3 regions of the Pseudomonas sp. 18175 genome follow, and region 3 is predicted to be linked to each of the others. Evidence: predicted binding sites of a transcription regulator. Region 3 holds the regulator's gene; each other region holds the start of a gene.
What was found. Region 3 encodes sigma-54, which starts transcription at its own class of promoters, with help from an activator protein. Its sites were predicted from a motif close to ANTGGCATNNANNTTGCTNT; they were not measured.

Region 1 (10,014 bases), on a different contig from region 3:
TATTCCAGCGATTGGTGTCCTTACTGCATGCGGGCCAAGGCCTTGCTGGAGAAGAAGGGCGTTGCCTTCGAAGAGATCAAGGTCGATGGCAAACCCCAGGTGCGTGCCGAAATGGCCCAGAAGGCGGGGCGCACGTCCGTGCCGCAAATCTGGATCGGCGCCAAGCACATCGGTGGTTGCGACGACCTGTTTGCCCTGGAGCGCGCCGGTAAGCTTGATGCGCTGCTCGCCTAACCCCTAAAAGACCCCAAGATCACAAGGATCTGCGATGACTGACCAACAGAACACCGAAGCTGCGCAAGACCAAGGCCCACAGTTCTCGCTGCAGCGCATCTACGTGCGTGACCTGTCGTTTGAAGCGCCGAAAAGCCCGGCCATCTTCCGCCAGGAATGGACCCCAAGCGTTGCCCTGGACCTGAACACCCGCCAAAAAGCCCTGGAAGGCGACTTCCACGAAGTCGTGCTGACCCTGTCGGTCACCGTCAAGAACGGCGAAGAAGTAGCCTTCATTGCTGAAGTGCAACAGGCCGGTATCTTCCTGATCCAAGGCCTGGACGAAGCGTCCATGAGCCACACCCTGGGCGCGTTCTGCCCGAACATCCTGTTCCCTTATGCCCGTGAGACCCTGGACAGCCTGGTTACCCGTGGCTCGTTCCCGGCGTTGATGCTGGCTCCGGTGAACTTTGATGCCCTGTACGCTCAAGAGCTGCAGCGCATGCAACAGGAAGGTTCGTCGACCGTTCAGTAATCGGTTCTGAACAGCGACACCGATCAAATGTGGGAGCGGGCTTGCTCGCGAATGCGGTATTTCAGTCGATAACTTCAGTGACTGACACACCGCATTCGCGAGCAAGCCCGCTCCCACATTTTGTTATGTGTGTTACTTGAAGCCGAGTTGGCGCCAGCCTTCATAGACAGCAACCGCCACAGTGTTGGACAGGTTCAAGCTGCGGCAACCTTCGCGCATCGGCAAACGCAGGCGATGGCCATCGGGCAGCGCATCCAGTACCTCAGCAGGCAGGCCACGACTCTCAGGGCCGAACAGGAAGGCATCCCCTTCGGCAAAGCTGGCATCATGAAACGGACGCGAACCCTTGGTGGTAAACGCAAACAACCGTGGATGCCCCAGGCTTTCCAGGCAACTGGCCAAGTCTGCATGGCGCTTGAGCGTGGCGTACTCGTGGTAGTCCAGGCCGGCGCGGCGCAGGCGCTTGTCGTCCATGTCGAAGCCCAGCGGCTCGATCAAATGCAGGTGGCAGCCACTGTTGGCGCACAGCCTGATAACGTTGCCGGTATTCGGCGGAATTTCTGGTTGAAAAAGGATGACGTGAAACATGCACGGCTCCGAAGGTAAAGATGCGCTGCATTCTACCCCCGAAGAGGACCCAAGACCGAAGCTAATGCCGAGGGTCATGGGCTCTTTGGCGATTGTCGGCATGATGGTGGGGCTGATGATCGGTCGCCTGACCACCCCGGACCCCATCGAGCTGCAACAGGTCGAGACGGCGGCAGACGGCGTGGTGGTGTGGTTCAACAGCGAACCAAAGCTGCACGGCGAGCATATCGACGGCACCGTGGCGCTGCTGTTCGACGCCCAGGGCAATGCTGCCAGCGGGAAACTGAAGGTCAATGACAAGGATGTGAATTGGCGCGTGCGCAAGACCGATGCGGGCTTGCTGCTGAACCTGGTGGCGGCTCGGCCGTTGCGCGGGGAGTGGAAAGGCGAAGAGGTCGATGATCGCTGGCGGCTGGAGATCCATCTCCAAGAGCAATAAAAGAGGGAATCCCCGGCCTGCCTGTACCAAGGTCCCCAAAACGGGCTGGGGCTTTGGGCGTAACGCCACATAAGCCCCGGGTGTAAAGAAGGGAGTTCCCGGCCTGCCTGTACCAGGGCTCCCAAAACGGGGTGAAGCCTTTGAAGGCTTCGGTGTTAAAGAGGGAATCCCCGGCCTGCCTGTACCGAGGTTCCCCAAAGCGGTGTGGAGCGCGACGCGGTTCGCATCAAGCACCCCGGGTGTAAAGAGGGGATTCTCGGCCTGCCTGTACCAAGGTCCCCGAAACTGGGTAGTACAAGGGTTATTGCAGGGCGCGTGCCAGAGTGGCCAAGTTGTGCCGAAAAAATTCTTTATAAAGCGCAAAGCCCCGGAATACGGGGCTTTGGTGTTTTGTTTGTATGAAGATTTTTTTATTGGGCGATTGTTTCGAAGTTTAGGCCTGTGCTCGATGCCGGTTCATGGTGCATTGAAGCGGTGCACAATCCCGAAGCTAATGGAGATCCAAATGTGGGAGCGGGCTTGCTCGCGAAAGCGGTGGGTCAGACAAAAAATCTGTGCCTGATACACCGCATTCGCGAGCAAGCCCGCTCCCACATTGGATCTTCGGTGGATGTTAGAGCGGTGTCAGGCGTCGTCGCCCTCGTCGTCATCCCCACCATCGACCTTCATGCCCAGTTCCTTGATCTTGCGAGTCAAGGTGTTACGCCCCCAACCCAGCAGCACTGCCGCATCGCGACGGCGACCGGCGGTGTGCTTCAGGGCAGTCTCGATCATGATCCGCTCAAACGCCGGCACGGCGCTGTCCAGCAGGTTGGACTGGCCGCGTGCCAGGGCCTGGTCGGCCCATTGGCGCAGTGCCTGCTCCCAGTTGGTCACCGGTGCCGAGTCTTGCGGCAGGCTCAACAGCTCGGGCGGCAAGTCGCTGATGTGCACTTCCCGACCGGACGCCATTACGGTGATCCAGCGGCAGGTGTTTTCCAACTGGCGCACGTTGCCGGGCCACGGCAGGTTTTTCAGGTATTCCTCGGTCTCGCTTTTCAGCAGCTTGGGCTCGACGGCCAGCTCTTGGGCGGCGCGGCTGAGGAAGTGTCGGGCCAGCGTCGGGATGTCTTCACGACGGTCCGACATACGCGGGATGTGGATGCGGATCACGTTGAGGCGGTGGAACAAGTCTTCGCGGAACTTGCCCGCGTGCACCAGAGTTTCCAGGTTCTGGTGGGTCGCCGCGATGATGCGCACGTCGACCTTGACCGGCGTGTGGCCGCCCACGCGATAGAACTCGCCGTCTGCCAGCACCCGCAACAGGCGAGTCTGGGTGTCGGCCGGCATATCGCCGATTTCATCGAGGAACAAGGTGCCGCCGTCGGCCTGTTCAAAACGCCCGCGCCGCAGGTTGGCGGCGCCGGTGAATGCGCCTTTCTCATGGCCGAACAGTTCGGATTCCATCAGGTCTTTCGGAATCGCCGCCATGTTCAGCGCGATAAACGGCGAGGCCGCCCGTGGGCTGTGACGGTGCAGCGCATGCGCTACCAACTCTTTACCCGTGCCCGACTCGCCGTTGATCAGCACGGTGATGTTGGAGTGGCTCAAGCGCCCGATGGCGCGAAACACTTCCTGCATCGCTGGCGCTTCGCCGATGATTTCCGGGGTGCGGGTCAGGGCCGGTGGGGCTTCCTGGCTTTGTTGTTCCTGGGCGTGCTGGTTGGCACGTTTGACCAGCGCTACCGCCTCGTCCACATCGAACGGCTTGGGCAGGTATTCAAACGCACCACCTTGGTAGGACGCGACAGCGCTGTCCAGGTCCGAGTGCGCAGTCATGATGATCACCGGCAGGCGCGGGTGCTGCTCGCGGATGCGTGCCAACAGGTCCAGGCCACTGGCGCCGGGCATGCGGATGTCGGAGATGATCACGTCCGGCTGCTGGCGAGCCAGGCGGCTCATCACGCCGTCGGCGCTGTCGAAGCTCTGGGTGGTCATGCCTTCCTGTTGCAAGGCTTTCTCGAGGACCCAGCGGATAGAACGGTCGTCATCGACGATCCAGACAGTTTCACTACGGCTCATGTCGATGGGGCTCCTTGTTCCAGAGGCAGAAAGATCGAGAACGTGGTGTGGCCAGGATGGCTCTCACATTCGATCAGTCCCTGGTGCTGGCTGATGATGTTCTGGGTAATGGCCAGGCCCAGCCCGGTACCGTCCGGGCGGCCGCTGACCATGGGAAAGAAAATGGTTTCCTGGAGTTCCGCAGGAATGCCGGGGCCGTTGTCGATGATCTCGACCTTGGTCACCAGGCGATGGCGCACGTGGCCGATGGTGAACTGGCGCAGGGCACGGGTGCGCAGGCTGATGCGGCCTAGGCGCAGCTCGTTTTGGCTGCTGATGGCCTGCATGGCGTTGCGCACAATATTGAGCACCGCCTGGATCATCTGCTCGCGGTCGATTAATACGTCGGGAATGCTTGGGTCATAGTCGCGCACCAAGGTGATGCAGCCTTGGCTTTCGGCCTCGACCAGCTGGCAGACGCGCTCCAGCACCTCATGCACGTTGGTCATCGCCAGCGATGGCAGCTTGTTGGAGCCGAGCATACGGTCCACCAGGTTACGCAGGCGATCGGCCTCTTCGATGATGACGTTGGTGTAGTCCTTGAGGTTCTCGTCGGGTAGCTCGCGGGCCAGCAGTTGCGCCGCGCCACGGATACCGCCCAGGGGGTTCTTGATCTCGTGGGCCAGGCCGCGCACCAACATCTTGCTGGTCTCCTGCTTGGACAACTGCGCTTCTTCTTTGGTGATGCGCAGCAGGCGGTCGCGGGGGTGCACTTCAAGCAGCAGCAGGGTGGCGCCGTTGCTCAGGATCGGGGTCACAGCGTAATCGACGGTCAGCGTCTGGCCGGTGAGGGCGGTGAGCATCGCTTCGCGCTTGGTGAATGGATGTGCTTGCTCCACTGCCTGGCGCAACGAGCTCAGGGCTTCGGCCGACTCGGTGAACAATTCGCTGATGAACTGCCCATGGCTGCGCTGGCCGCTGATGGCCAGGAGCATCTCCGCCGCCGGGTTCATGTACTCAAGACGCAAATCGTCATTGAGCAGGATGGTCGCGGTGGTCAGGTTGTCGAGTAACAAACGGTGCAGTGCATCGCTGATGGTCATCAGGACCTCTTTTGGAGCAAGGCGCGGGCTTCGGGCACACGCTGATACAAGGAAAATGCAAAAACCAAACCAAGGCTCCGAAAAGAAGCGCGAAAGCCCTGAAATGGGGGTTTAAGGCGCAAAACTGTGGCGTTCTGCCAGCTTGCTCGGGAAGTTTCGAACCAAAATGGGTTGGCTAGGTGGGAAGGGTGCAGGCCGTCGCACCAATATAGTGCGTTTCTTCGAGCTTTGTTCAGGAAGTGTTGAGGTTGATCTTTTTTGGCGCTGGCTTGTGAGCGATCAACCTCTTGTGGGTGGGGGTAGGTCAGTGCGGGTGGGACAGCGCCATGCCCGGCTCGCCTGCATAGAACACCAGCAGCTCAACCGGAGCGTCGCCCGTCGTGCCTCGGTGCACCGTACCTACCATCTCGGCAAGGGTTTGTCCCTGTTTCAGCGTGCGCTTGAGTCCGCCTTCGCGGGTTTCAACAGTCAGCTCTCCCGAGACGATGTACGCGGCATTCGGCATCGGATGGCTATGCCAAGGCAGCTGCGTGTTCGCTGGAATCTTGAGCTTGAGCAGCGTGAGCTCCGGTGCGCCTGCGGGGTACGCGTTGTAAGGCGTACCGTCCCATGATTCGCGGCTTTGGAGCAGGATTTCCCGTTCGATTTGTGGAGTGTTTTTCATTTGGCTGCTGCAACCGAGTGCAGACAGGCAGGCCGCTGTTGCAATCAAGTATTTGAGGGTGTTCATGGTTCCGTCCACTTAGGTGAGTGGCCTGCAAGGCTATGTGTACCGAAGTGGGTGGGGATGTCGGGCGGTGCCTAAAAAGAAGTAGGAAGCACGCTTAAAAGCTGGGCAAAAAAAAGACCTCCCGAAGGAGGTCTTTTTCATCACGCCACGTTAAACAGCGCTACCGGATCAGCAGCTGTAGTACAGCTCGTATTCCAGTGGGTGTACGAAGGTACGAACCTTGATTTCTTCTTCGCTTTTCAGGCCGATGTAAGCGTCGATGAAGTCGTCGCTGAACACGCCGCCTTTGGTCAGGAACGCACGGCCCTTGTCCAGTTCTTCCAGGGCTTCTTTCAGGCTGCCGCAGACTTGTGGGATCTCTTTGGCCTCTTCAGGCGGCAGGTCGTACAAGTTTTTGTCGGCGGCATCGCCTGGGTGGATCTTGTTCTGGATACCGTCCAGGCCAGCCATTACCAAGGCAGCGAAGGCCAGGTACGGGTTGGCTGCTGGATCCGGGAAGCGAGCTTCGATACGGCGAGCGCGCGGGCTGGACACGTAAGGAATACGGATCGAGGCGGAACGGTTGCGAGCCGAGTAGGCCAGCATTACCGGAGCTTCGAAACCTGGGACCAGACGCTTGTAGGAGTTGGTCGACGGGTTGGTGAAGCCGTTCAGGGCCTTACCGTGCTTGATGATACCGCCGATGAAGTACAGGGCAGTGTCGGACAGGCCGGCATAACCTTCGCCAGCGAAGGTGTTCTTGCCATCTTTAGCGATGGACAGGTGAACGTGCATACCCGAACCGTTATCGCCGTACAGAGGCTTAGGCATGAAGGTAGCGGTACGGCCGTAGGCAACGGCAGTGTTGTGTACGCAGTACTTCAGGGTTTGAACTTCGTCAGCCTTGGCAACCAAGGTGTTGAATTTCACACCGATTTCGTTCTGACCGGCAGTGGCCACTTCGTGGTGGTGCACTTCGATGACCAGGCCCATGTCTTCCATGGCGTTGCACATGGAGGTACGGATTTCGTGGTCGTGGTCGAACGGCGGAACTGGGAAGTAACCACCTTTGATGCCTGGACGGTGGCCATGGTTGCCGCCTTCCACGTCCTGGTCGGACATCCACGAACCTTGTTCGGAGTAGATCTTGAACATGGAACCGGAGATATCGGACTTGAACTTCACTTGGTCAAAGATGAAGAACTCAGGCTCTGGACCTACGAATACGGTGTCACCGATACCGGTGGACTTGAGGTATTCCTCGGCACGCTTGGCGATCGCACGTGGGTCGCGGTCGTAGCCTTGCATGGTCGAAGGCTCGATCACGTCGCAAACCAGGATCAGGGTTGGCTCTTCGGTGAACGGGTCCAGTACGGCAGTGCTGTCGTCCGGCATCAGGATCATGTCGGAGGCTTCAATGCCTTTCCAGCCAGCGATGGAGGAGCCGTCGAACATTTTGCCTTCTTCGAAGAAAGCATCATCCAGCGCGTCGCGAGCCGGCATGGTCACGTGGTGCTGAGTGCCTTTGGTGTCCGTGAAGCGCAGATCAATCCATTTAACGTCATGATCTTTGATGAGTTGAACCGACTTCGACATAGTGTCCTCCGGGTGGCTTCGGGCTGGGGTAGTGGAGTTAGCCCTTAGAATGTGGGTGATGCCGGCGCGGATACTCCGCCATGGCAACCTGCCTCACAAGAGAGCAAATTGCATGCCAGTGCGCCAACATGGGTTTTTTGGTCCAAAAACGCCCCTATAAAGGTGCAATGCGACAAAAGCCCGAAAATAGCGCACCGCAATGTGGCGATGTCGTGCGCAAATGCACCGGTTTAGTGCGATGGCGGTCAGATGCATATTAACTGGTTAAACCTTGAGCGATTTCCGCTATAATCCGCGCCCCCCTTTTTCAGCAGGCCCGGCGCGCGCTGTTTCCATGAAATTAATCGTTAAAGTCTTCCCCGAGATCACCATCAAGAGCCGACCGGTACGGACGCGTTTCATCCGTCAATTGGCCAAGAACATCCGTGCCGTGCTCCGAGACCTGGACCCGGCTGTGGTGGTGAACGGCGTGTGGGACAACCTCGAGCTGGAAACCCGCATTACCGACGCCAAAGCCTTGAAGGACATGACCGAGCGCCTGAGCTGCATGCCGGGTATCGCGCATTTCCTGCAGGTAGACGAGTACCCGCTGGGCGACTTCGACGACATCACCGAAAAGTGCAAACAGCACTACGGCAGCGAACTCGAAGGCAAGATCTTTTCGGTGCGCTGCAAGCGTGCCGGCAAGCACACGTTCAGCTCCATGGATGTAGAGAAATACGTCGGCAGCAAGCTGCGTCGCGAGTGCGGCGCCGCTGGAATTTCCCTGAAAGCGCCGCAAATTGAAGTGCGCATGGAAATTCGCGACCAACGGTTGTTTGTGATCCACAGCCAGCACAACAGCATCGGCGGCTACCCGCTGGGCGCCCTGGAACAGACCCTGGTCCTGATGTCTGGCGGTTTCGATTCCACGGTGGCGGCCTACCAGATCATGCGTCGCGGCCTGATGAGCCATTTCTGCTTCTTTAACCTGGGCGGGCGTGCACACGAATTGGGCGTGATGGAAGTTGCGCACTTTATCTGGAAGAAGTACGGCAGCTCCCAGCGCGTGCTATTTGTAAGCGTGCCGTTCGAAGAAGTGCTGGGAGAAATTCTCGGCAAAGTCGATAACAGTCATATGGGCGTAGTATTGAAGCGTATGATGTTGCGCGCTGCGTCCCGGATCGCCGATCAGTTGCAGATCGACGCCCTGGTGACCGGTGAAGCAATCTCCCAGGTGTCCAGTCAAACGCTGCCGAACCTGTCGCTGATCGATTGCGTCACCGAGAAGTTGGTACTGCGCCCGCTGATCGCCAGCCACAAGCAAGACATCATCGACCTGGCCGAAGAAATCGGCACGGCGGATTTTGCCAAGCACATGCCTGAATATTGCGGGGTCATCTCGGTGAACCCCAAGACCCACGCCAAGCGCAACCGCGTGGAGTATGAAGAACAACAGTTCGACATGGCGATTCTGGAGCGTGCGCTCGAGAACGCCAAACTGGTGCCAATCGATCGCGTGATCGACGAATTGGGCCAGGATGTGAAGATCGAAGAAGTCAGCGAAGCCCTGGCTGGCCAGATCGTCATCGACATCCGTCACCCGGATGCCGCTGAAGATGAGCCGCTGGAAATCGCTGGCATCGACGTGCAAACGCTGCCGTTCTACGCACTGAACGCGCGTTTCAAGGAACTGGATAACAGCCGTCAGTACCTGCTGTATTGCGACAAAGGCGTGATGAGTCGCCTGCATGCCCACCATTTGCTCAGTGAGGGGCATGCCAATGTGCGCGTTTATCGACCGAGCTAAGAGCCCGGGGCTGTTTGCCTGTGGCCTGCGTCACCGGCCCCCCGACTCTGCCGTCAAGCTGTAACGGCAAGGCCTGACTCTACTGTTAATCGCTGCCACGACCTGTCAGCACACCGAATCCTCTGATCGAGATACACAAGTGATCGAAAATCTACGTAACATCGCCATCATTGCTCACGTTGACCACGGTAAAACCACCCTGGTAGACAAACTCCTGCGTCAATCCGGCACCCTGGAGCGCAACGAGCTCAACGACGAGCGCGTGATGGACTCCAACGACCAGGAAAAAGAGCGCGGTATTACCATCCTGGCAAAAAACACCGCTATCAACTGGAACGGCTACCACATCAACATCGTGGACACCCCGGGCCACGCCGACTTCGGCGGCGAAGTAGAACGCGTAATGTCGATGGTTGACTCCGTTCTGCTGCTGGTTGATGCCCAAGACGGCCCTATGCCGCAAACCCGTTTCGTGACCAAGAAGGCTTTCGAAGCCGGCCTGCGTCCGATCGTGTGCATCAACAAGGTTGACCGTCCAGGCGCGCGTCCGGACTGGGTTCTGGACCAGATCTTCGACCTGTTCGACAACCTGGGTGCCACCGAAGAACAGCTGGACTTCAAAGTCGTCTACGCCTCGGCCCTGAACGGTATTGCTGGTCTTGACCACACCGACATGGCTGAAGACATGACCCCGCTGTACCAGTCGATCGTCGACAACGTACCAGCACCGGCTGTTGACCGTGACGGCGCGTTCCAGATGCAAATCTCCGCACTGGACTACAACAGCTTCCTGGGTGTTATCGGCGTTGGCCGTATCGCTCGTGGTCGCGTCAAGCCGAACACCCCGGTTGTCGCTATCGGCGCCGACGGCAAGAAGCGTAACGGTCGTATCCTGAAGCTGATGGGTCACCACGGTCTGCACCGCATCGACGTTGAAGAAGCGGCTGCTGGCGACATCGTGTGCATCAGCGGTATGGACTCGCTGTTCATCTCCGACACCCT
Region 2 (10,014 bases), on a different contig from region 3:
TGCCCTCGATCAAGGCGTGGTTGAGCAGGTAGTTAAGCACCGTGCCGCAGAGGCTGATCACCATCACCGGGGTGGCCTTGCCGATGGCGCTGGTGAACCCGCGCAAGGCCATGAAGCTGAGGTAACCGGGCAGGGCGAACGGCAGGATCGTCAGGAATTGCCCCGCCGAATGCACATTGGTTTCGGTCTGCCCGAACATCAGCAGCAGCGGCTTGAGGTTCCACAGCAATAAGCCCGCTGCCAGGGCCATCAGCCAGGCGAGCCACAGCCCGGCCTGGGTCAGGCGGGTGGCGCCCTCGATATCACCTGCGCCATGACGGATTGCCACCAGCGTGCCCACCGCAGCGATCACGCCGATGCAAAAGATCGACACGAACGAATAGCTGGCTGCGCCCAGGCCGCCACCGGCCAAGGCTTCGGGGCTCAAGCGCGCCATCATTAGAGTGTCGGTCAACACCATCAGCATGTGCGCCAACTGTGAGGCAATCAACGGCCCCGACAGCCGCAGAATGGCCCAGAGTTCGGTACGTGCCGGATGCTGCATGATCATCACGCTCAAATAGTCAGAAGGTTGTAGAAGGGTTGATTCTCGGCGCTTACAGCCCGTTGCACAAAGGGATAAAAGCGATCGTTGGCATGATTAAAAGTCATGCTTGATTGATTCTGGTAGGGTTTTGCTGTCCTGCTGTCGGAGTTTTCCTCATGTCTCGTCGTCTTCCTCCTCTTTATGCTCTGCGGGCATTTGAAGCTGCCTCTCGACACAACTCGTTCACCCGCGCAGCGGAGGAACTGTCGATTACCCAAAGTGCGGTGAGCCGACATATCCGCACCCTTGAGGAGCATTTCGCCTGCCGGCTGTTCCAGCGCAGTGGTCGCAGCCTGCAGCTCACCGAGTCCGCCCGACTGTTATTGCCCGGCGTGCGCGAGGGCTTCGCAGCGCTGGAACGTGCCTGCCATACCTTGAACGCCGAAGATGACATCCTGCGCATGAAGGCGCCGTCCACACTGACCATGCGTTGGTTACTGGCCCGGCTCAGTCGCTTCCGGGCGTTGCAGCCAGGCAATGAGGTGCAATTGACCAGCGCGTGGATGAGCGTGGACGAAGTGGACTTCAACCAGGAGCCCTTCGACTGCGCGGTACTGTTGAGCTACGGGCACTTCCCCGCCGATTGGGAGGCTTGCTACCTGTTTCCCGAGTTGTTGATTCCTGTGGGGACGCCGAATTTGCTGGATGATGGCCCTTGGGACGCCGAGCGCCTGGCGACCGCCGAACTGCTGCATCCCACGCCTGATCGACGGGACTGGCGCAACTGGCTGGAACGCATGGGGTTGTCATCGCGGATATCGCTCAAGGGTGGGCAGGTGTTCGATACGTTGGAACTGGGCATGATTGCTGCCGCCCGGGGCTACGGCGTGTCCATGGGCGATTTGCTGATGGTGGCCGAGGACGTGGCCCAAGGACGGCTGAGCCTGCCGTGGCCTACTGCTGTGGCCAGCGGGGAAAACTACTATTTGGTATGGCCGAAAACCCGTCCCGGCGGTGAGCGTTTGCGAAGGTTGGCGGATTTTCTGCAAAGCGAGGTCAATGCCATGGAATTGCCTCCCGTTGAACGCCTGTAACGGGCAGACACACATCACCGTGCAATCGTTTGCGGCATACCCCTGTGATTCGCTCAAGTATTGATCGCGCCCGCCGAAGTAGGTGTGTTGGAACCATCGTGCACCAACGCTTCCCACTAGATAATTTGCCGAGCAGCGCTATGAGATCAGGATGATCCTGGCCTCGGCCAGGAGCTGTCATGTCTCAACCTCGCGCTCGGATCGCTTCCCAGCTTGGCCTCGCGTTAGCCGTGATTCTGGCTGTCGTGATCAGCGGCAGTACCGTGTTTGCCTTGCGTTCCCTCGACTCTGCCAACCTCGACACCCGCGAGGAACACCTGGCCAGCGAGGCGCGCTTGCTCGCCGACCAACTCAATACCTTCCACAGCACCTTGCGCGAAAGTACCCAGCGTTTGAGCGGGCTGTTTGAAAAGCGCTTTGGCGCTGGCTTGAGCGTGCGTGCGGATCAGCCGGTGAGCGTGGCCGGGGTACAAACCCCTGGCCTGTACCTGGGCAGCGATGTGCTGAACAACGATTTCGATGAGGTCGATGAGTTCAAGGACACTTCGGGCGGCGTGGCCACCGTGTTCGTGCGCACTGGTGAGGACTTTATCCGCATCAGCACATCGCTGACCAAGCAGGATGGCAGCCGCGCCATCGGCACTGCGCTGGATCACCAGCACCCGGCCTACCAACGTTTGCTGGCCGGGCAGAGCTACGTCGGCCGTGCGGTGTTGTTCGAACGCTCCTACATGACCCAATACACACCGGTGCGCGACGCGGCCGGCAAGGTGATTGCGGTGTTGTTCGTCGGTTTCGACTACACCGACGCGCAGAACGCGCAGTTCGACAACCTCAAGCGCTTCCGCATCGGCAAGACCGGCTCGCTGGCCCTGCTGGATGAGCAAAAGCGTTGGCTGGTGCCGCCAGCGGGCGTGCAGGCGCTGGACCAAGCAGTCCCGGTGATGCTCGACCTGGCCAAGACACCGGGTGCAGGGCACTTCTGGACGGACAAGAACGAAGACTTCTACAGCGTCGCGGTGCCATTCGACGGTGGCCCTTGGTCGGTCGTGGCAAGCATGCCGAAGGCGGAAATCCGTGAGGTCACCTGGGCTGTGGGCATTCGCCTGGTGATTGGCAGCGTGCTGGCGATGTTGTTTGCGGTGGGCGCTGCGGTGTGGCTGCTGCGCAGCAAGTTGCAGCCCTTGAGCGACCTGGTGCGCCAGGCCGAAGCCTTGGGCGCGGGTGATTTGAGCGCACGCCTGAACGTGTCCAGCCATGACGAAATCGGCCAGTTGGCCCGCAGCTTCAACCAGATGGGCGAAGCGTTGTCGACCATGGTTTCCCACATTCGCAAGGCGGCCGAAGAGGTCAACAGCCGGGCTCAGGCGTTGTCCGGTTTGTCCGGCGGTGCTTATGAAGGCATGGAGCAACAGTCCGGTGAAATCACCAGCATGGCTGGGGCGGTGGAGGAGTTCAGCGCCACGTCGTTGAATATCGCCGACAACATGGGCAATACCGAACGCCTGGCCCAGGAAAACGCCCAGCAAACCCGTATCGGCCGCACGTCGATGCAAGAGGCGTCGTCGTCCCTGGAACACATCGCCACTGCGCTCAACAGCACGGCCACGGTGATCAACACTCTTGGGCAGCGTTCCCAGGAGATTGGTGGGATTGTGGGTGTGATTACCTCCATTGCCGATCAGACCAACCTGCTGGCGCTCAATGCCGCCATCGAAGCTGCCCGCGCCGGTGAACAAGGCCGTGGGTTTGCCGTGGTCGCTGACGAGGTGCGTAACCTGGCATCGCGCACCCGAGAGGCCACCGACGAGATCTCTGGGATGATCCAGAGCATCCAGCAGGAAACCGGCAACGCCATCACCACCATGGAGCGCGGCAATGTGCTGATGCAGGAAGGCCTGTCGCGCAATGCCGACGTGGCTTCTGCCTTGGCGCGTATCGATGAGCAAAGCCGTTCGGCGGGGCAGCAGTTCGCCGCGATTACCACGGCGACTCAGGAGCAGAGCAGTACGGCAACGTTGCTGAGCAGTAATTTGCAGAGCATTGCGTTGGCGAACAGTGAGCAACGTGAGGTGGTGTCGAATCTGGCGATCACGGCCAAGGAGCTTGAGACCTTGGCGGCAGGCTTGCGTCATGAGGTAGATCGCTTCCGCTGACATAATGTGGGGCTTAAGTAATCGCCGCTGGCCGGTACTGCAGGGCCTCTTGCAGATGGTGGCGAGCAATTGCTTCCGTTTGCTCCAGATCTGCCAGGGTGCGCGCCACCTTGAGCAAGCGGTGCGCCGCCCGTAGCGATAGCGTCAGCCGTTCGCAGGCGGTCTCTAGCCAGCTTTCATCGACTTTCGGCAGCCTGCAATGCTCGCGTAACCCCGGCAAGTCTAGGAACGCATTGGCACAGCCCTGGCGCTGCTGCTGACGTTCACGGGCTTCAGCCACTTGCCTTGACGCGCTCGCCGTATCATCGCCGACCTGTGGTGTTGGATTCAGCGCAGTGCTTTCCCGCGCGACCGTCAGGTGCAGGTCGATCCGGTCCAACAGTGGTCCGGACAGTTTGTTGCGATAGCGCTGGATTTGTTCTGGGGTGCAGCGACAACGCCCGCTGGGCTCGCCCATGTAGCCACAAGGGCAGGGGTTCATCGCCGCCACCAGTTGAAAGCGCGCCGGGAAACTTACTCGGTCGCGAGCACGGGAGATCACGATATGTCCCGACTCCAAGGGCTCACGTAAAACCTCCAGCACCTTGCGATCAAACTCCGGTAACTCGTCCAGAAACAGCACGCCGTGATGGGCCAGGGTGATTTCCCCTGGCTGCGGCTTGGACCCGCCGCCCACCAAAGCAGGCCCTGACGCTGAATGGTGCGGCTGGCGAAATGGCCGATGGGGCCAATGGCTCAGCGGCGCCAGGCTGACCACTGATTGAATGGCCGCCACTTCCAACGCCTCCTGCTCGCTCAGCGGCGGCAAAAGGCCGGGAAGGCGGCTGGCGAGCAAGGTCTTGCCGGTGCCGGGAGGCCCGCTGAAAAGCAAATTGTGGGCGCCAGCGGCCGCAATCAACAAAGCGCGCTTGGCGGCGAGTTGGCCTTGGACTTCGCTCAAGTCCGGGTAAGGCTTGTTCAAATACAGCAGGCCATCGGATTTGTAGGGTTCGATGGGTTGGTGCCCATTCAGGTGCGCCACCACCTGCAGCAAGTGATCTACCGCAATCACTTTCAAACCCGACGCCAGGCACGCTTCTTCGGCATTGGCCCTGGGCACTATCACCGTGCGCCCGGCCTTGCGCGCCGCCAAGGCCGCCGGCAACACGCCTTTGATCGCACGCACCTCCCCGGATAACGCCAGTTCGCCCAGGCATTCCACGTCATCGAGCATCAGCGCTGGCACCTGCACACTGGCCGCCAAAATCCCCAGCGCAATCGCCAAGTCAAAGCGCCCGCCGTCCTTGGGCAGGTCGGCGGGCGCCAGGTTAAGGGTGATGCGGCGGGCGGGGTATTGCAGCGCGGAGTTGAGGATGGCGCTGCGTACGCGGTCCTTGCTTTCCTTGACGGCGGTCTCCGGCAAACCCACCAGGGTCAGGGACGGTAGACCATTGGCCATGTGCACTTCGACGGTGACGGCAGGGGCTTCGACGCCGACCTGGGCGCGGCTGTGGACGATGGCGAGGGACATGGAGGTTCCTTGAAAAGGGGGTTTTTCAAGGGTAGGCGAGGCGGGGAAAAGCGCGGCGTGGAGGTTTTACAGAACGTATCCAGAGCGCGACGCAGAGCTGATGTGGGAGCGGGCTTGCTCGCGAATGCGGTGGGTCAGTCACCGGATGTATTGACTGACCCACCGCATTCGCGAGCAAGCCCGCTCCCACAATGGACTGCGTTTATTCAGCAGAGGGGGGCGTGAGTCGTGCTTCCAGCTCGGCCACTTTCGCTTCCAGGCTCTCCAACCGCGCACGCGTGCGCGCCAACACCACCATCTGGCTATCAAACTCTTCCCGGCTCACCAGGTCGAGCTTGCTGAAGCCGCTTTGCAACAATGCCTTGAACTGGCTTTCGATTTCATTGCGGGGCAGCGGGGTGTCGCCGCTGAACAGGCGAGAGGCGTGGCCGCTCAGGGCGTCGAGGAGGTCTTTGGGCGCGAGCATGGGAAATATTCCGGAAAACTGTTGGCCGGCAGTGTATCACGCAGCGTCTATAGTCTTTTTCACGGCCTTGGGCGCACGCTTTTCGCGCAATGGCCCAGGCGGGTGCGCACTGTTTTTGTGCGCATTGCCATCGCGAAAAAGCCCCGTAGCTGGGCAAAAGTGGGCAAAGGACTGATTTCAGTGATTTTTACGGAGCTGGCAAGGTTTCTGCTTAGACGATCATGACCCATGCACTGATGCAGTCGCTGTGACGAATGCAGTGCGCCGACGGATCAGGGGTACAGGTTTCGTCACCAGTGGTTCGCTGGCGTCGCAACGGCACTGCCTTTGCGACGACGCGTTACAAAGCCAGGCACTGCGCTTAGACTTGAGACGGGTTTGTTTTCCTGGGGCAAGTCCACCAATTCGGGAGAGAGTTTTCATGAAGCTAGTCACTGCCATCATCAAGCCGTTCAAGTTGGACGATGTACGCGAGTCGTTGTCCGAGATCGGCGTGCAGGGCATTACCGTTACTGAGGTCAAAGGCTTCGGTCGGCAGAAGGGTCACACCGAGCTGTATCGCGGCGCGGAATACGTAGTCGATTTCCTGCCGAAGGTGAAGATTGATGTCGCCATTGACGACAAGGATCTTGATCGGGTTATCGAGGCGATAACCAAGGCCGCCAACACCGGCAAGATCGGTGACGGCAAGATCTTTGTGGTCAATCTGGAACAGGCGATTCGCATCCGTACCGGCGAAACCGATACCGACGCAATCTAAGCCGCCAAACCCCAACGCCCCAGGAGAAAACAATATGACTCTGCGTAAATTCGCAGGGCTCGGAGCCCTGTTGTCCATCGTAATGCCAAGCCTGGCCATGGCGGCAGACGAAGTGGCTGCTCCAGTCCTCAACTCCGGCGACACCGCCTGGATGCTGACCGCCACCGCTTTGGTGCTGTTCATGACCATCCCAGGTCTGGCGCTGTTCTACGGCGGTATGGTCCGCTCCAAAAATATTCTGTCGGTGATGATGCAGTGCTTTGCCATCACTGGCCTGATCAGCATCCTGTGGGTGGTCTACGGCTACAGCATCGCGTTCGATACCACCGGTATGGAACAGGGTGTGGTCAACTTCAATTCCTTCTTCGGCGGCATGGGCAAGGCGTTCCTGGCGGGCGTAACCCCGGCCAGCATCACTGGGCCTGCGGCGTTGTTCCCTGAGGCGGTGTTCATCACCTTCCAGATGACCTTCGCGATCATCACCCCGGCGCTGATCGTCGGTGCTTTCGCTGAGCGTATGAAGTTCTCCGCGATGCTGATCTTCATGGCTATCTGGTTCACCCTGGTTTACGCGCCGATCGCGCACATGGTCTGGAGCGGCAACGGTGGCCTGATGTGGGACTGGGGCGTGCTGGACTTCGCCGGCGGCACCGTGGTGCACATCAACGCCGGTGTGGCTGGCCTGGTAGCGTGCATCGTGCTCGGCAAGCGTAAAGGCTTCCCGACCACCCCAATGGCACCGCACAACCTTGGTTACACCCTGATCGGTGCGGCCATGCTGTGGATCGGCTGGTTCGGCTTCAACGCCGGTTCCGCTGCTGCGGCCAACGGCACTGCCGGCATGGCGATGCTGGTCACCCAGATCGCTACCGCTGCTGCGGCGCTGGGCTGGATGTTCGCCGAGTGGATCACCCACGGTAAGCCAAGCGCCCTGGGCATTGCCTCCGGTGTGGTGGCTGGCCTTGTGGCAATCACCCCAGCCGCTGGCACCGTGGGCCCGATGGGCGCCCTGGTCATCGGCCTGGTCGCCGGTGTGATCTGCTTCTTCTGCGCCACCAGCCTCAAGCGCAAGCTGGGCTACGACGACTCCCTGGACGCATTCGGCGTGCACGGTATCGGCGGTATCGTCGGTGCGATCCTCACCGGTGTGTTCGCGGCACCTGCTCTGGGGGGCTTCGGCACCGTGACTGACGTGGCTGCACAGGTCTGGATCCAGTGCAAAGGCGTTGGCTTCACCGTGATCTACACGGCGGTGGTGACCTACATCATCCTCAAGGTACTCGACATGGTCATGGGCCTGCGGGTAACCGAAGAGGAAGAGGCTGTCGGCCTCGACCTGGCGCAACACAACGAACGCGGCTACAACTTGTAAGTACGCATAAAAAAATTGCCCGGCTTGCCGGGCATTTTTTTGTCTGGTGTTTGTCAGTCCCAGAAAGCTGTAACGGTTTTTCCCAGGAGATTGTGCTGGGATGCGCGGGGTACTTTTCACCCTGCGAATGTCTTACAGGCATGTAGGCGTATTCGACACTTTGTTTTTTCCCTGAGCGCGCTAGAATGCGCGCCGATGGGCGTAGAACTGTATTTATCCAGGCGAGCACCGTGATCATGGCGGTGCTCGCAAAGTCCTCTCCACCTTGCACGGTGATGGGGCATAAGCCACTGGTTATCCAGTGGATGTTGATTTTTTTCCAGCAGCCTTCGACAGTTGGCGAAGCTGGGCTATAACTAATCTGCTTTTCGCAAGTCATGAGGTAGAACATGAGCGACGATGATCTGGAAAACGACGAACTCGAAGTAGGTGACGAAGACGACACCGAAGAAGGTCTTGAAGCGGCGGCGGAAGACGTTGCTGACGACGATGGTGGCGATGATGCACCTGCGCCGACGGCCAAAGGCAAAGCCAAGGCTGCGGTGTCGGTAGACGAACTGCCAAGCGTTGAAGCCAAGAACAAAGAGCGTGATGCCCTGGCCCGAGCGATGGAAGAATTCCTCGCTAAAGGCGGCAAAGTGCAGGAAGTCGAGGCCAACGTGGTGGCAGATCCACCGAAGAAGCCGGATAACAAGTACGGCAGCCGACCTATCTGAGGTCAGCCATCTGCTTGTAAGAAAAAGCCCGCCGTCGCTGCGGGTTTTTTCATGCCTGGAATAAAACTTAAGGTGTTGCACGGTTCCATGTGGGCGCGGTGTTAATTCCAGCTTTTGAGCAGTGCAGGGAGTTCAGTCAGGCTACGAACCTGCGCATCCGGCCGCTTATCCCCTTCCCACACCTTGCCCATCGGGTTAAACCACACCGCCCGCAACCCCGCCTGCTGCGCACCGGCAATGTCATCGCCTGGATGATCACCCACATGCACCGCCGCACTCGCACCCACCCCACCGCGCTGCAACGCCTCCTGGAACAGTCGTGAATCCGGTTTGGCGATGCCAATATCCTCGGCACGCAAGGCAAAGTGGAAGTAGTGCGCCAAGCCAACGCGCTGCACATCGGCATTGCCGTTGGTGATTACGCCCAGCAAAAAGTGCTGGCGCAGCGCTTGAAGCATCGGCTCGGCTTCGGGAAATGGAGTGAGCTGGTGCCGCGCATGAATGAAGGCTTCAAAGCACACATCCGCCATCTCCGTGGCTTCGGGCTGTGGATAACCGGCCTCTTCAAAGGCGTGGATCAGCACCCGGTGGCGCAAGAGGCTGATGCGATGCTTGAGTTCGGGATGATGCTCCAGCACTTTTTGGCGCAGGCTGGCGAAATGCTCCAACGGCAAGTCGCCGACTTTGGCGGCGTTAACCGTCAGCCATTCACGCATCGACGCTTCGGCGCTGATGATGACGGGTACGTTGTCCCAGAGGGTGTCGTCCAGGTCGAAGGTGATCAGCTTGATACTCATGAGTCGCCGCCCTTGATGCGTTTGGCCCGTGGATGGGCGCTGTCGTACACCGTTGCCAGGTGTTGGAAGTCCAGATGGGTGTAGATCTGGGTGGTCTTGATATCCGAGTGGCCGAGCAGCTCTTGCACGGCGCGCAAGTCCTGGGAGGACTCCAGCATATGGCTGGCAAAGGAGTGCCGCAGCATATGCGGGTGCAGGTTTTGCCCCAGTTCGCGCTCGCCGGCTGCCTTGACCCGTACCTGTATCGCCCGTGGCCCGAGGCGCCGGCCTTGCTGGCTGACAAACACCGCATCGTCCACCGGGTTGGTCAAAAGACGCAGTGGCAACCACAGCTGCAAGGCTTCGCGGGCTTTGCGGCCCACCGGCAGTACGCGGGTCTTGCTGCCTTTGCCGAGCACTTGCACCAGGCCGTCCGCCAGGTCCAACTGGTCCAGATTCAAGCCGGTCAGCTCAGACAGGCGCAGGCCCGAGGAATAGAACAGCTCAAGAATCGCCTGGTCGCGATGGGCTAGGAAATCGTCCTCGACCGCGCCATCCAGCAGTTGCAGGGCGCGGTCGGTGTCCAGGGTCTTGGGCAGGCGCCGCTCGCCCTTGGGCGGGGACAGGCCATTGGCCGG
Region 3 (10,014 bases):
CCTTGGCCTTGGCCACTTCACCGGCCCAACCATTGATGGTCTTGTCAAGGTCGTTGCCATTGCGCTGCATGGCGTCGGCGAACTGATCACGGAACAGCTTGCCGATGTTGATGCCGTTGATGATCACGTTGCGCAGTTTCCACTCGCCGTTGATCTTCTCCAGGGTGTACTGCACAGGGTAGACGGCGCCGTTGTTACCCTTGACGCTCATGTTGACGCTGGTGCGGTCACCGGACTCGTCGCCCGCCGGCGCCACGGTAATGCCCTGGTTGTTGTACTCAAGCAAGGCGTTGCCATAGAACTGGAACAGGCCCTTCTTGAAGTTTTCCTGGAAGATCTGCATCTGCGCAGGCGTTGCCTTGCGCGAATACTTGACCGTCATGATGCTGCGGGAAATGCCTTCGGCATCGACCACCGGGCCAACAATGCTGTTCAGCGCATCGTAGAACTTGGTCGGATCTTGCTTGTACTGCGCTTTGTTCGCCGTCAGGTCAGCCAACATCTTGTTGGTGGTGTCTTGTACCAGGGCGTGCGCAGAACCTGCCGCATTGGCCATCAGCGGCAACGCTGCAAGCAGCACCAGCAGACCACGTCGCAAGGTAGAGATCATGAACAGATTCCTCATTTGGCGTCTTTATTGACCGTATTGAGCAAAAATTTTCCGATCAGGTCCTCAAGCACCAGCGACGACTGCGTGTCGTGGATGGTCGAACCATCCTTGAGCAGGGCTGTTTCCCCGCCCACGCTGACACCGATGTACTTCTCGCCCAGCAGACCCGCAGTGAGGATAGATGCAGTGGAGTCGGTCGGCAGGTTATCGACCTTTTTGTCCAGCTGCATTGTCACTCGACCGGTGAAGCTGTCGCGATCCAGATCGATTGCCGTGACCTTGCCGATGGTCACACCGGCCATGGTCACTTTAGCTCTGACAGTCAAACCGGCGATATTGTCGAAGTACGCGTAAAGTTTATAAGTATCGGCGGTGGGGCTGGCCGAAAGGCCACTGACCCGCAGGGCCAGCAACAGTAAAGCCAGGATGCCAGCCAGCAAGAAAAGGCCGACACCGATTTCCACAGTGCGGTTTTGCATCAGAAATCTCCAAACATCAAGGCGGTCAAAATGAAGTCAAGGCCCAGTACCGCCAGCGAGGCGTACACAACGGTCTTGGTGGTGGCGCGACTGATCCCTTCTGAAGTGGGCTCACAGTCGTAGCCTTGGAATACGGCGATCCAGGTCACTACAAAGGCGAAGACAATGCTCTTTATGATGCCGTTGAGCACGTCGCCGCTGAAGGTCACGCTGTTTTGCATGTTGGCCCAGTAGGAGCCGTCGTAGACGCCCAGCCAGTCCACCGCCACCCACGAACCACCCCAGATACCGACCACGCTGAAGATCATCGCCAGCAGTGGCAGGGAAATGAAGCCGGCCCACAAGCGCGGGGCAACAATGTACTTGAGCGGGTCCACGCCGATCATTTCCAGGCTGGAGAGCTGCTCGGTGGACTTCATGTTGCCGATTTCGGCGGTCAAGGCCGACCCCGCACGCCCGGCAAACAGCAAGGCGGTGACCACCGGCCCCAGTTCACGCAACAGGGTCAGGGCGACCATCTGCCCCACCGCCTGCTCCGAACCGTAGCTGGAGAGGATATTGAAGCCCTGCAACGCCAGCACCATGCCGATGAATACCCCGGAGACCACGATGATCACCAGGGACATCACGCCCACAGCGTGCAGTTGCTTGATCAGCAGGCCGAAGCCGCCGCCGATGCCACCGCGACCGAGCAAGGCGTGGAAGAGGAAAATCGTAGAACGGCCCAGCACCTCGACAATGTCGATGCCCGAGCGCCCGAAAAGGCGAACCTTCTCGATGATGGATGTCTTGCGCATCAACGCTTCCCCAGCAGGTCTGAGCGGTAATCCGTTGCCGGAAAGTGAAACGGCACAGGGCCATCGGGATCGCCGGTCATGAATTGGCGAATGCGCGGGTTATCGGCGTTCATCAGTTCCTCAGGCGTACCCTGCCCCAATACCTGACCATCGCCGACTACATAGAGGTAATCGGCAATGCTCGCGGTTTCTGCAAGGTCATGGGACACCACGATGCTGGTAATACCCAGGGCGTCGTTGAGCAAGCGGATCAGCCGTACCAGGACGCCCATGGCAATCGGGTCCTGGCCGACGAAGGGCTCGTCATACATGAGGATTTGCGGGTCGAGGGCAATGGCGCGGGCCAGCGCCACGCGACGTTTCATACCGCCGGAGAGTTCGTCAGGCATCAGGTCGATGGCACCGCGAAGGCCAACGGCCTGCAATTTCAGCAACACAATGTCACGAATCATTTCATCGGACAGCTGGGTATGCACCCGCAGCGGGAAGGCGACGTTCTCGAAAACATCAAGGTCGGTGAACAGCGCACCACTCTGAAACAGCACCCCCATGTGCTTGCGTGCGTCGAACAGGTCACTGCGCGACAGGGTCGGCAGGTTCTGGCCGTTGACCCACACTTCACCGGCGCTGGGACGCAATTGCATGCCCATCAGGCGCAGCAGGGTGGTCTTGCCGCAACCGGAAGGCCCCATGATGCCCGTGACCTTGCCGCGGGGAATGCGGATATCGACGTTATTGAAGATGCTGCGCGTCCCGCGCTTGAAGGTCAGTCCCTTCAGCTCGACCGCGTAGGCGTTATCGGCACTCATCTAAACTCCTTGGGATGCAGCCTCTCACTCAGACACCACGCTTGCGACAAACGTTTGCAATGCTTGTGCAGTAGCTAGCCACATGGGCTGGGCGGACCGGACTGGCGGCGAACTATATCACTGCTGGTACAACGCGCCCAAGGCCGGAACTGCGGTTGTTCAGATCCGGGACAGGGAAATAACGTTGCCAGCTATGTTACCGACTACGGAATCTCACACGCCTGCCGAATAACTCCTGACGAACTTACGTGAGGGAATTGATCATTACCGCTATAATCGCCGACTTTTCGTCAGGCTATACGATTTCAGACATGAGCCAATCCAGCGACCTTATCCAATCCGCACAACGCACCATCCGCCTTGAGCTTGAAGCCGTAGAAGGCTTGTTGGCGCATATCGACGCAGATTTCGTACGCGCCTGCGAGATGATTCTGGCCAGCAAGGGCCGCGTTGTCGTGGTGGGCATGGGCAAGTCAGGCCACGTCGGCAACAAGATCGCCGCCACCCTGGCCAGCACCGGGACCACCGCATTTTTCGTGCACCCGGCCGAAGCCAGCCACGGTGACATGGGCATGATCACCAAGGATGACATCATCCTGGCGCTGTCCAACTCCGGCACCACCAACGAGATCGTGACCCTGCTGCCGCTGATCAAGCGCCTGGGCATCAAGATGATCAGCGTGACCGGCAACCCGGAATCGACCCTGGCCAAGGCTGCCGAGGTGAACCTCAATGTTCACGTGACCCACGAAGCCTGCCCGCTGAACCTGGCGCCGACTTCCTCCACCACCGCGGCCCTGGTCATGGGCGATGCCCTGGCCGTCGCGCTGCTGGAAGCCCGTGGGTTTACCGCGGAAGATTTCGCGTTTTCCCACCCGGGTGGCGCCCTGGGTCGTCGCTTGCTGCTTAAAGTGGAAAACGTCATGCATTCGGGCGAGGAATTGCCCCACGTCCCGCGCGGCACGCTGCTAAAGGACGCGCTGATGGAAATGACCCGCAAGGGCTTGGGCATGACCGTGATCCTGGAAGCCGACGGCACTCTGGCTGGGGTATTCACCGACGGCGACCTGCGTCGCACCCTGGACCGCACCATTGATATCCACACCGCGACCATCGACGCGGTGATGACGCCCCATGGCAAGACTGCGCGCCCTGAAATGCTGGCAGCCGAAGCATTGAAGATCATGGAAGACCACAAAATTGGCGCGCTGGTGGTGGTCGATGCCAATGACCACCCGATTGGCGCCCTGAACATGCACGACTTGCTACGTGCAGGAGTGATGTAAATGACCAGCGACCTTTTGCAACGCGGCAAAAACATCAAGCTGGCGATTTTCGACGTTGACGGCGTGCTGACCGATGGCCGCCTGTACTTCCTCGAAGATGGCAGTGAATTCAAGACGTTCAACACCCTCGACGGCCAGGGCATCAAGATGCTGATGGCGGCGGGCGTGCAAACGGCAATCATCAGCGGCAGAAAAACCCCCGTTGTGGAACGCCGCGCACAAAATCTGGGTATTCCTCACCTGTATCAAGGCCGCGAGGATAAACTGGTGGTTCTGGACGAGCTTCTTGGCCAACTCAACCTAAGCTATGAGCAGGTCGCCTATTTGGGCGATGACCTGCCCGACTTGCCGGTCATCCGTCGAGTGGGCTTGGGCATGGCCGTTGCCAATGCGGCGGCATTTGTTCGCGAGCACGCCCATGGCACTACCACCGCCCGTGGCGGCGAAGGTGCCGCCCGCGAGTTCTGCGAGTTGATCCTGCGCGCCCAAGGCAGCCTTGAAGCGGCCCACGCCGCCTACCTATAGAGCGTTTTATGCTGAGCAAAAAGATTCGCAACTTCCTGCTATTCGGGGTCATCGCCGCGCTATTCCTGGCGGTGGGCTACTGGAATATCAGCCCGGAGCGCTTTCTCGACCAGCCTGCTGCGCAGGTTGATGAGGGCACTATCGACTATTACGCCACCAACGCCAAAAGCGTGCAGTTTCTGCCCGATGGCAAGTTGCAGTACGAGATGACGTCGGACAAGGTCGAGCATTTAAAGGCCACCGAAGTCACCCTACTGACCAACCCGGACATGAACATCTATCGCGGCACCGAGTTCCCGTGGCACGTCACCAGCAAGCGTGGCGAGGTCAACCCGGACGGCACCGAAGTGGAGCTGATCGACTCCGTACGCGTTGCGCGCACTGACGATAAAAACCGCAACACCGTGATTACCACCACCCGCATGACCGTATTCCCGCAGAAGCAATATGCGCAGACCGAGCAAGACGTTAGAATCGACGGCGCTGGCGGTGTATCGACTGGCAAGGGAATGAAAGCGTATTTGAAAGAAAGCAGGATACACCTGCTATCGAACGTAAGAGGACAGTATGAGGCTCGTTAAAACTCTCCCTATTTTGCTCGGCCTGGGCGCAGTACTGGGAAGCGTGAGCGCCTGGGCTCTGCCGAACGATAGCCAGCAGCCAATCCACATCTCAGCTGACGATGCGCAGTTGGATGACAAGCAAGGCGTCGCGACTTATACCGGCGGCGTGATCATCACCCAAGGTTCGATGAAGATCACCGGTAACACGGTCACCCTGACCCGTACGCAGTCCGGCGATATCGACGTGGTGACCTCGGTGGGCAACCTGGCTTACTTCGAACAGAAACAGTCGCCTAACGATACCGGCCCGATGAAGGGCTACGGCAAGACCATCCAGTACCATGCCCAGCAGAACCGTATCGTGCTGATCGACCAGGCTAAAGTACTCAGCCCCGACGGCAACTCCACGGAAGGCGAGAAGATCACCTACGACACCGTGAAACAGATCGCTAACGCCGGTCGTGCCAATGGCAGCAAGGTCACCGCACCGCGCCCACGCATTGACATGGTTATCCAGCCGAAGAAGAAGGCCGAGTAATGGCAACCCTGAAAGCCCAGCATCTGGCCAAGGCCTATAAAAGCCGTCAGGTCGTGCGCGACGTCAGCCTGTCGATCGACAGCGGCCAGATCGTCGGCTTGCTCGGCCCCAATGGCGCCGGCAAGACCACTTGCTTCTATATGATCGTCGGCCTGGTCCAGGCCGACCAGGGTCGTGTATTGATCGACGACCTGGACGTGAGCCATCAGCCGATGCACGGTCGTGCTCGCGCCGGTATTGGCTATCTTCCGCAAGAAGCGTCGATCTTCCGCAAATTGTCGGTTGCCGACAACATCATGGCGATCCTCGAGACCCGCAAGGAACTCGACCGTGATGGCCGTCGCAAGGAGCTGGAAAGCCTGCTGCAGGAATTCCATATCAACCACATTCGCGACAACCTCGGCATGAGCCTGTCTGGTGGCGAACGCCGCCGCGTGGAGATCGCCCGCGCCCTGGCCACTGCGCCCAAGTTCATCCTGCTGGACGAACCGTTTGCCGGCGTCGACCCGATCTCGGTCGGCGACATCAAGCAGATCATCCATCACCTCAAGGCCAAGGGTATCGGTGTACTGATCACCGACCACAACGTGCGTGAGACCCTCGATATCTGCGAAACCGCCTATATCGTCAACGATGGCCAACTGATCGCCGAAGGCGATTCCGCCACTATCTTGGCCAATGAACTGGTCAAGGAAGTGTACCTGGGTCACGAGTTCCGCCTGTAAACACCGTGGTGTCACGGTTGTTTGCCAAGGTGCGCGGGAATCAATAGAAACCTCCGGATTTTTATTGTTACCGCGCTCTAGGCAAAGCCCCCGACATCAGGCATATAATTTGCTTATGTTTGGCGCTCACGCGCCCTGTCGTGGATGGCGCATTGCGCCGGCGAATAAGGTGTTAAGCCCCTGCCATGAAACCATCGCTAGTCCTGAGAATGGGCCAGCAGCTGACGATGACACCGCAGCTGCAACAGGCCATCCGCCTGCTCCAATTGTCGACCCTGGACCTGCAACAGGAAATCCAGGAGGCCCTGGAGTCCAATCCGATGCTCGAACGCCAGGAAGAAGGCGACGACTTCGATAATGCGGACCCGCTTGCCGACAACATCGAGCAAAAACCCAATTCCGACGTGCAGGAACCCTCCTATCAGGAAACCGCCCCGACGGTGGACAACCTTGAGGAAGGCGAATGGAACGAACGTATTCCCAACGAACTTCCCGTCGATACCGCCTGGGAAGACGTCTACCAGACCAGCGCCAGCAGCCTGCCCAGCAATGACGATGACGAGTGGGACTTCACCACCCGCACCTCTGCCGGCGAGAGCCTGCAAAGCCATCTGCTGTGGCAACTGAACCTGGCACCGATGTCGGACACCGATCGCTTGATCGCCGTGACCTTGATCGACTGCATCAACAACCAGGGCTACCTGGACGAGACGCTCGAAGAAATCCTCGAAGCCTTCGACCCGGAACTGGACATCGAACTGGACGAAATCGAAGCCGTCCTGCACCGCATCCAGCAGTTCGAGCCCGCCGGCATCGGAGCCCGCAGCCTCAGCGAGTGCCTGCTGCTGCAATTGCGCCAACTGCCCGCCAAGACACCTTGGCTCGCCGAGGCCCAGCGCCTGGTCACCGACTACATCGACCTGCTGGGCAGCCGCGACTACAGCCAACTGATGCGCCGCATGAAGCTCAAGGAAGACGACCTGCGCCAGGTCATCGAGCTGGTGCAGAGCCTCAACCCGCGCCCAGGCTCCCAGATCGAGTCCAGCGAAGCCGAATACGTGGTGCCTGACGTGATCGTGCGCAAGGACAACGAGCGTTGGCTGGTGGAGCTGAACCAGGAATCGGTACCGCGCCTGCGGGTCAACCCTCAATACGCAGGGTTTGTACGCCGCGCGGACACCAGCGCCGACAACACCTTCATGCGCAACCAGTTGCAGGAAGCCCGCTGGTTTATCAAGAGCCTGCAAAGCCGCAACGAAACCCTGATGAAAGTAGCCACCCAGATCGTCGAGCATCAGCGCGGCTTCCTGGAATACGGCGACGAAGCCATGAAACCGCTGGTTTTGCATGACATCGCCGAGGCGGTCGGTATGCACGAATCGACGATTTCCCGCGTAACCACGCAAAAGTTCATGCACACCCCACGGGGCATATATGAGCTGAAATACTTTTTCTCAAGCCATGTCAGCACCTCCGAAGGCGGCGAATGCTCGTCCACGGCGATTCGCGCGATCATCAAAAAACTGGTTGCCGCGGAAAATCAGAAAAAGCCGTTGAGTGACAGCAAGATCGCTGGTTTACTGGAGGCACAAGGCATTCAGGTCGCCCGTCGAACCGTCGCCAAGTACCGCGAATCCCTTGGGATCGCGCCTTCCAGCGAGCGCAAGCGTTTGATGTGACGGGCGGGCCACAGCGTTCCAGTGGCAGGCGCTTTTGCCTGCCGCTTTATGCACTGGCAACGAAGGAGAAGCTGTATGCAAGTCAACATCAGTGGACACCATGTAGAAGTCACCCCTCCCCTGCGCGAATACGTCGAGCAGAAGCTAAAACGGCTTGAGGGTCATTTTGACAAGATCACCAATGTGCAAGTGATCATGAAGGTCGACAAGCTTCAGCAAAAAATCGAAGCGACCCTACAGATTCCCGGTGGCGAAGTAGTCGCCAATGCCGAGCATGAAGACATGTATGCATCCATCGATGCCTTGACTGACAAGCTTGACCGCCAACTTAAAAAGCATAAGGAAAAGCAGCAGAGCCTTCTCCAGGGCACAGGCCGCTAACACTCCCCACCCATGATTCGACTTGAAACCATCCTGACCCCCGGCCGTTCTCTTGTGAACGTGCCGGGCGGCAGTAAAAAGAAAGCCCTCGAACAAATTGCCAACCTGATCGCGCGCGAAGTGCCGGATCTGGAGATGCAAGATGTGTTCGACGCGCTGATTGCCCGCGAAAAACTCGGCTCAACCGGTTTTGGCAACGGTATCGCCATCCCTCACTGCCGCCTCAAAGGTTGCGAGACGCCCGTCAGTGCGTTGCTACACCTGGAAGCCCCCATCGATTTCGATGCCATCGACGGTGCCCCTGTAGACCTGCTGTTTGTACTGCTGGTCCCGCAGGCCGCCACCGATGCGCACCTGGAACTGCTCCGGCAGATCGCCAGCATGCTCGACCGCAAGGAAGTACGCGACAAACTGCGCAGCGCCAGTAGCAATGAGGCGTTGTACCAGGTTGTCCTGGATGAACAGAACGGGCAGTAATCATGCGTTTGATCATCGTCAGCGGCCGCTCCGGCTCGGGTAAAAGCACCGCCCTCAATGTTCTTGAGGACAATGGTTTCTATTGCATCGACAACCTGCCCGCCGGCCTGTTGCCGGAATTGGCGGAACGCGCGCTGATCCACACCGAACTGGCCCAGCCCCTGGTGGCCGTTTCGATTGATGCCCGTAACCTGCCCAGCCACCTTGAGCGCTTCCCGCAATTGCTCGAGGAAGTGCGTGCCAAGCATATTCACTGTGATGTGCTGTACCTGGACGCCGACGAAGAGACCTTGCTCAAGCGCTTCTCCGAGACCCGTCGACGTCATCCCCTCAGCAGCCCCCATCGCTCCCTGGCCGAAGCCATCGAAGATGAAAGCAAGCTGCTGGGGCCGATCATTGACCTCGCCGACCTCAAGATCAACACCACCAGCCTCAACCTGTACCAGCTTCGCGACGCTATCAAGCTGCGCCTGCTGAACCAGCCGGAGCCTGGCACGGCGTTCCTGGTGGAGTCCTTTGGCTTCAAACGTGGCATGCCGGTGGACGCCGACCTGGTGTTTGATGTGCGTTGCCTGCCCAACCCCTACTGGAAGCCGGAGCTGCGTGACCAGTCCGGGCTGGATCAGCCTGTGGCGGAGTACCTGGCGGCGCAGCCGGATGTGGAGGAGATGTTCCAGGACATTTCTACCTACCTGCTCAAATGGCTACCGCGCTTTGCCGCAAGCAACCGAGCTTATGTCACCATCGCTATTGGCTGCACCGGCGGCCATCACCGCTCTGTCTACCTGACCGAACGCCTGGGCCAGGTGCTGCAACAAACCCTCAAGAACGTCCAGGTCCGCCACCGCGACCTTAGCTGAAAGGAACACCCCCGCGATGCCCGCTCTGGAAATTGAAATCATCAACAAGCTGGGCCTGCATGCCCGCGCCTCGGCCAAATTCGTTGGCGTTGCCGGGAAGTTTCCTTGCCAGATCCGGGCCGGGCGCACACCGGAGTCCATGGTCGATGGCAAGAGCATCATGGCCATGATGATGCTGGCAGCTGGCAAGGGCACCAGGATTCATTTGAAGACCGAAGGCGAGCAAGAGCAGGAGGCGATGGACGCGCTTGTAGCGCTGATCAATAACTTCTTTGATGAGGGTGA

Region 1: glnA (type I glutamate--ammonia ligase) is a predicted target of sigma-54. The motif match lies at 7,324-7,343, and genes of this name have one in related genera.
Region 2: glnK (P-II family nitrogen regulator) is a predicted target of sigma-54. The motif match lies at 5,947-5,966, and genes of this name have one in related genera.

What each region holds. Positions count from the first base shown of each region.
Region 1 covers NZ_JBKFTO010000029.1:37,245-47,258, forward strand. Annotated here, with positions in the region: gene grxC (glutaredoxin 3) at 1-234, shown strand, start outside; gene secB (protein-export chaperone SecB) at 269-748, shown strand; gene ACLD1Y_RS27840 (tRNA (cytidine(34)-2'-O)-methyltransferase) at 881-1,336, opposite strand; gene ACLD1Y_RS27845 (hypothetical protein) at 1,335-1,775, shown strand; gene ntrC (nitrogen regulation protein NR(I)) at 2,400-3,836, opposite strand; gene glnL (nitrogen regulation protein NR(II)) at 3,833-4,918, opposite strand; gene ACLD1Y_RS27860 (cupin domain-containing protein) at 5,223-5,648, opposite strand; gene glnA (type I glutamate--ammonia ligase) at 5,817-7,223, opposite strand; gene thiI (tRNA uracil 4-sulfurtransferase ThiI) at 7,558-9,012, shown strand; gene typA (translational GTPase TypA) at 9,152-10,014, shown strand, end outside.
Region 2 covers NZ_JBKFTO010000001.1:233,578-243,591, forward strand. Annotated here, with positions in the region: gene ACLD1Y_RS01005 (NorM family multidrug efflux MATE transporter) at 1-550, opposite strand, end outside; gene ACLD1Y_RS01010 (LysR substrate-binding domain-containing protein) at 703-1,620, shown strand; gene ACLD1Y_RS01015 (methyl-accepting chemotaxis protein) at 1,800-3,776, shown strand; gene ACLD1Y_RS01020 (YifB family Mg chelatase-like AAA ATPase) at 3,790-5,286, opposite strand; gene ACLD1Y_RS01025 (accessory factor UbiK family protein) at 5,489-5,752, opposite strand; gene glnK (P-II family nitrogen regulator) at 6,174-6,512, shown strand; gene ACLD1Y_RS01035 (ammonium transporter) at 6,547-7,884, shown strand; partial or broken gene ACLD1Y_RS01040 (secondary thiamine-phosphate synthase enzyme YjbQ) at 8,096-8,170, shown strand; gene sutA (transcriptional regulator SutA) at 8,274-8,600, shown strand; gene ACLD1Y_RS01050 (HAD family hydrolase) at 8,702-9,397, opposite strand; gene xerC (tyrosine recombinase XerC) at 9,394-10,014, opposite strand, start outside.
Region 3 covers NZ_JBKFTO010000012.1:8,734-18,747, forward strand. Annotated here, with positions in the region: gene ACLD1Y_RS17315 (MlaC/ttg2D family ABC transporter substrate-binding protein) at 1-610, opposite strand, end outside; gene mlaD (outer membrane lipid asymmetry maintenance protein MlaD) at 622-1,089, opposite strand; gene mlaE (lipid asymmetry maintenance ABC transporter permease subunit MlaE) at 1,089-1,886, opposite strand; gene ACLD1Y_RS17330 (ATP-binding cassette domain-containing protein) at 1,886-2,695, opposite strand; gene ACLD1Y_RS17335 (KpsF/GutQ family sugar-phosphate isomerase) at 3,007-3,981, shown strand; gene ACLD1Y_RS17340 (KdsC family phosphatase) at 3,982-4,506, shown strand; gene lptC (LPS export ABC transporter periplasmic protein LptC) at 4,515-5,087, shown strand; gene lptA (lipopolysaccharide transport periplasmic protein LptA) at 5,074-5,607, shown strand; gene lptB (LPS export ABC transporter ATP-binding protein) at 5,607-6,332, shown strand; gene ACLD1Y_RS17360 (RNA polymerase factor sigma-54) at 6,518-8,011, shown strand; gene hpf (ribosome hibernation-promoting factor, HPF/YfiA family) at 8,087-8,392, shown strand; gene ptsN (PTS IIA-like nitrogen regulatory protein PtsN) at 8,405-8,869, shown strand; gene rapZ (RNase adapter RapZ) at 8,872-9,729, shown strand; gene ACLD1Y_RS17380 (HPr family phosphocarrier protein) at 9,746-10,014, shown strand, end outside.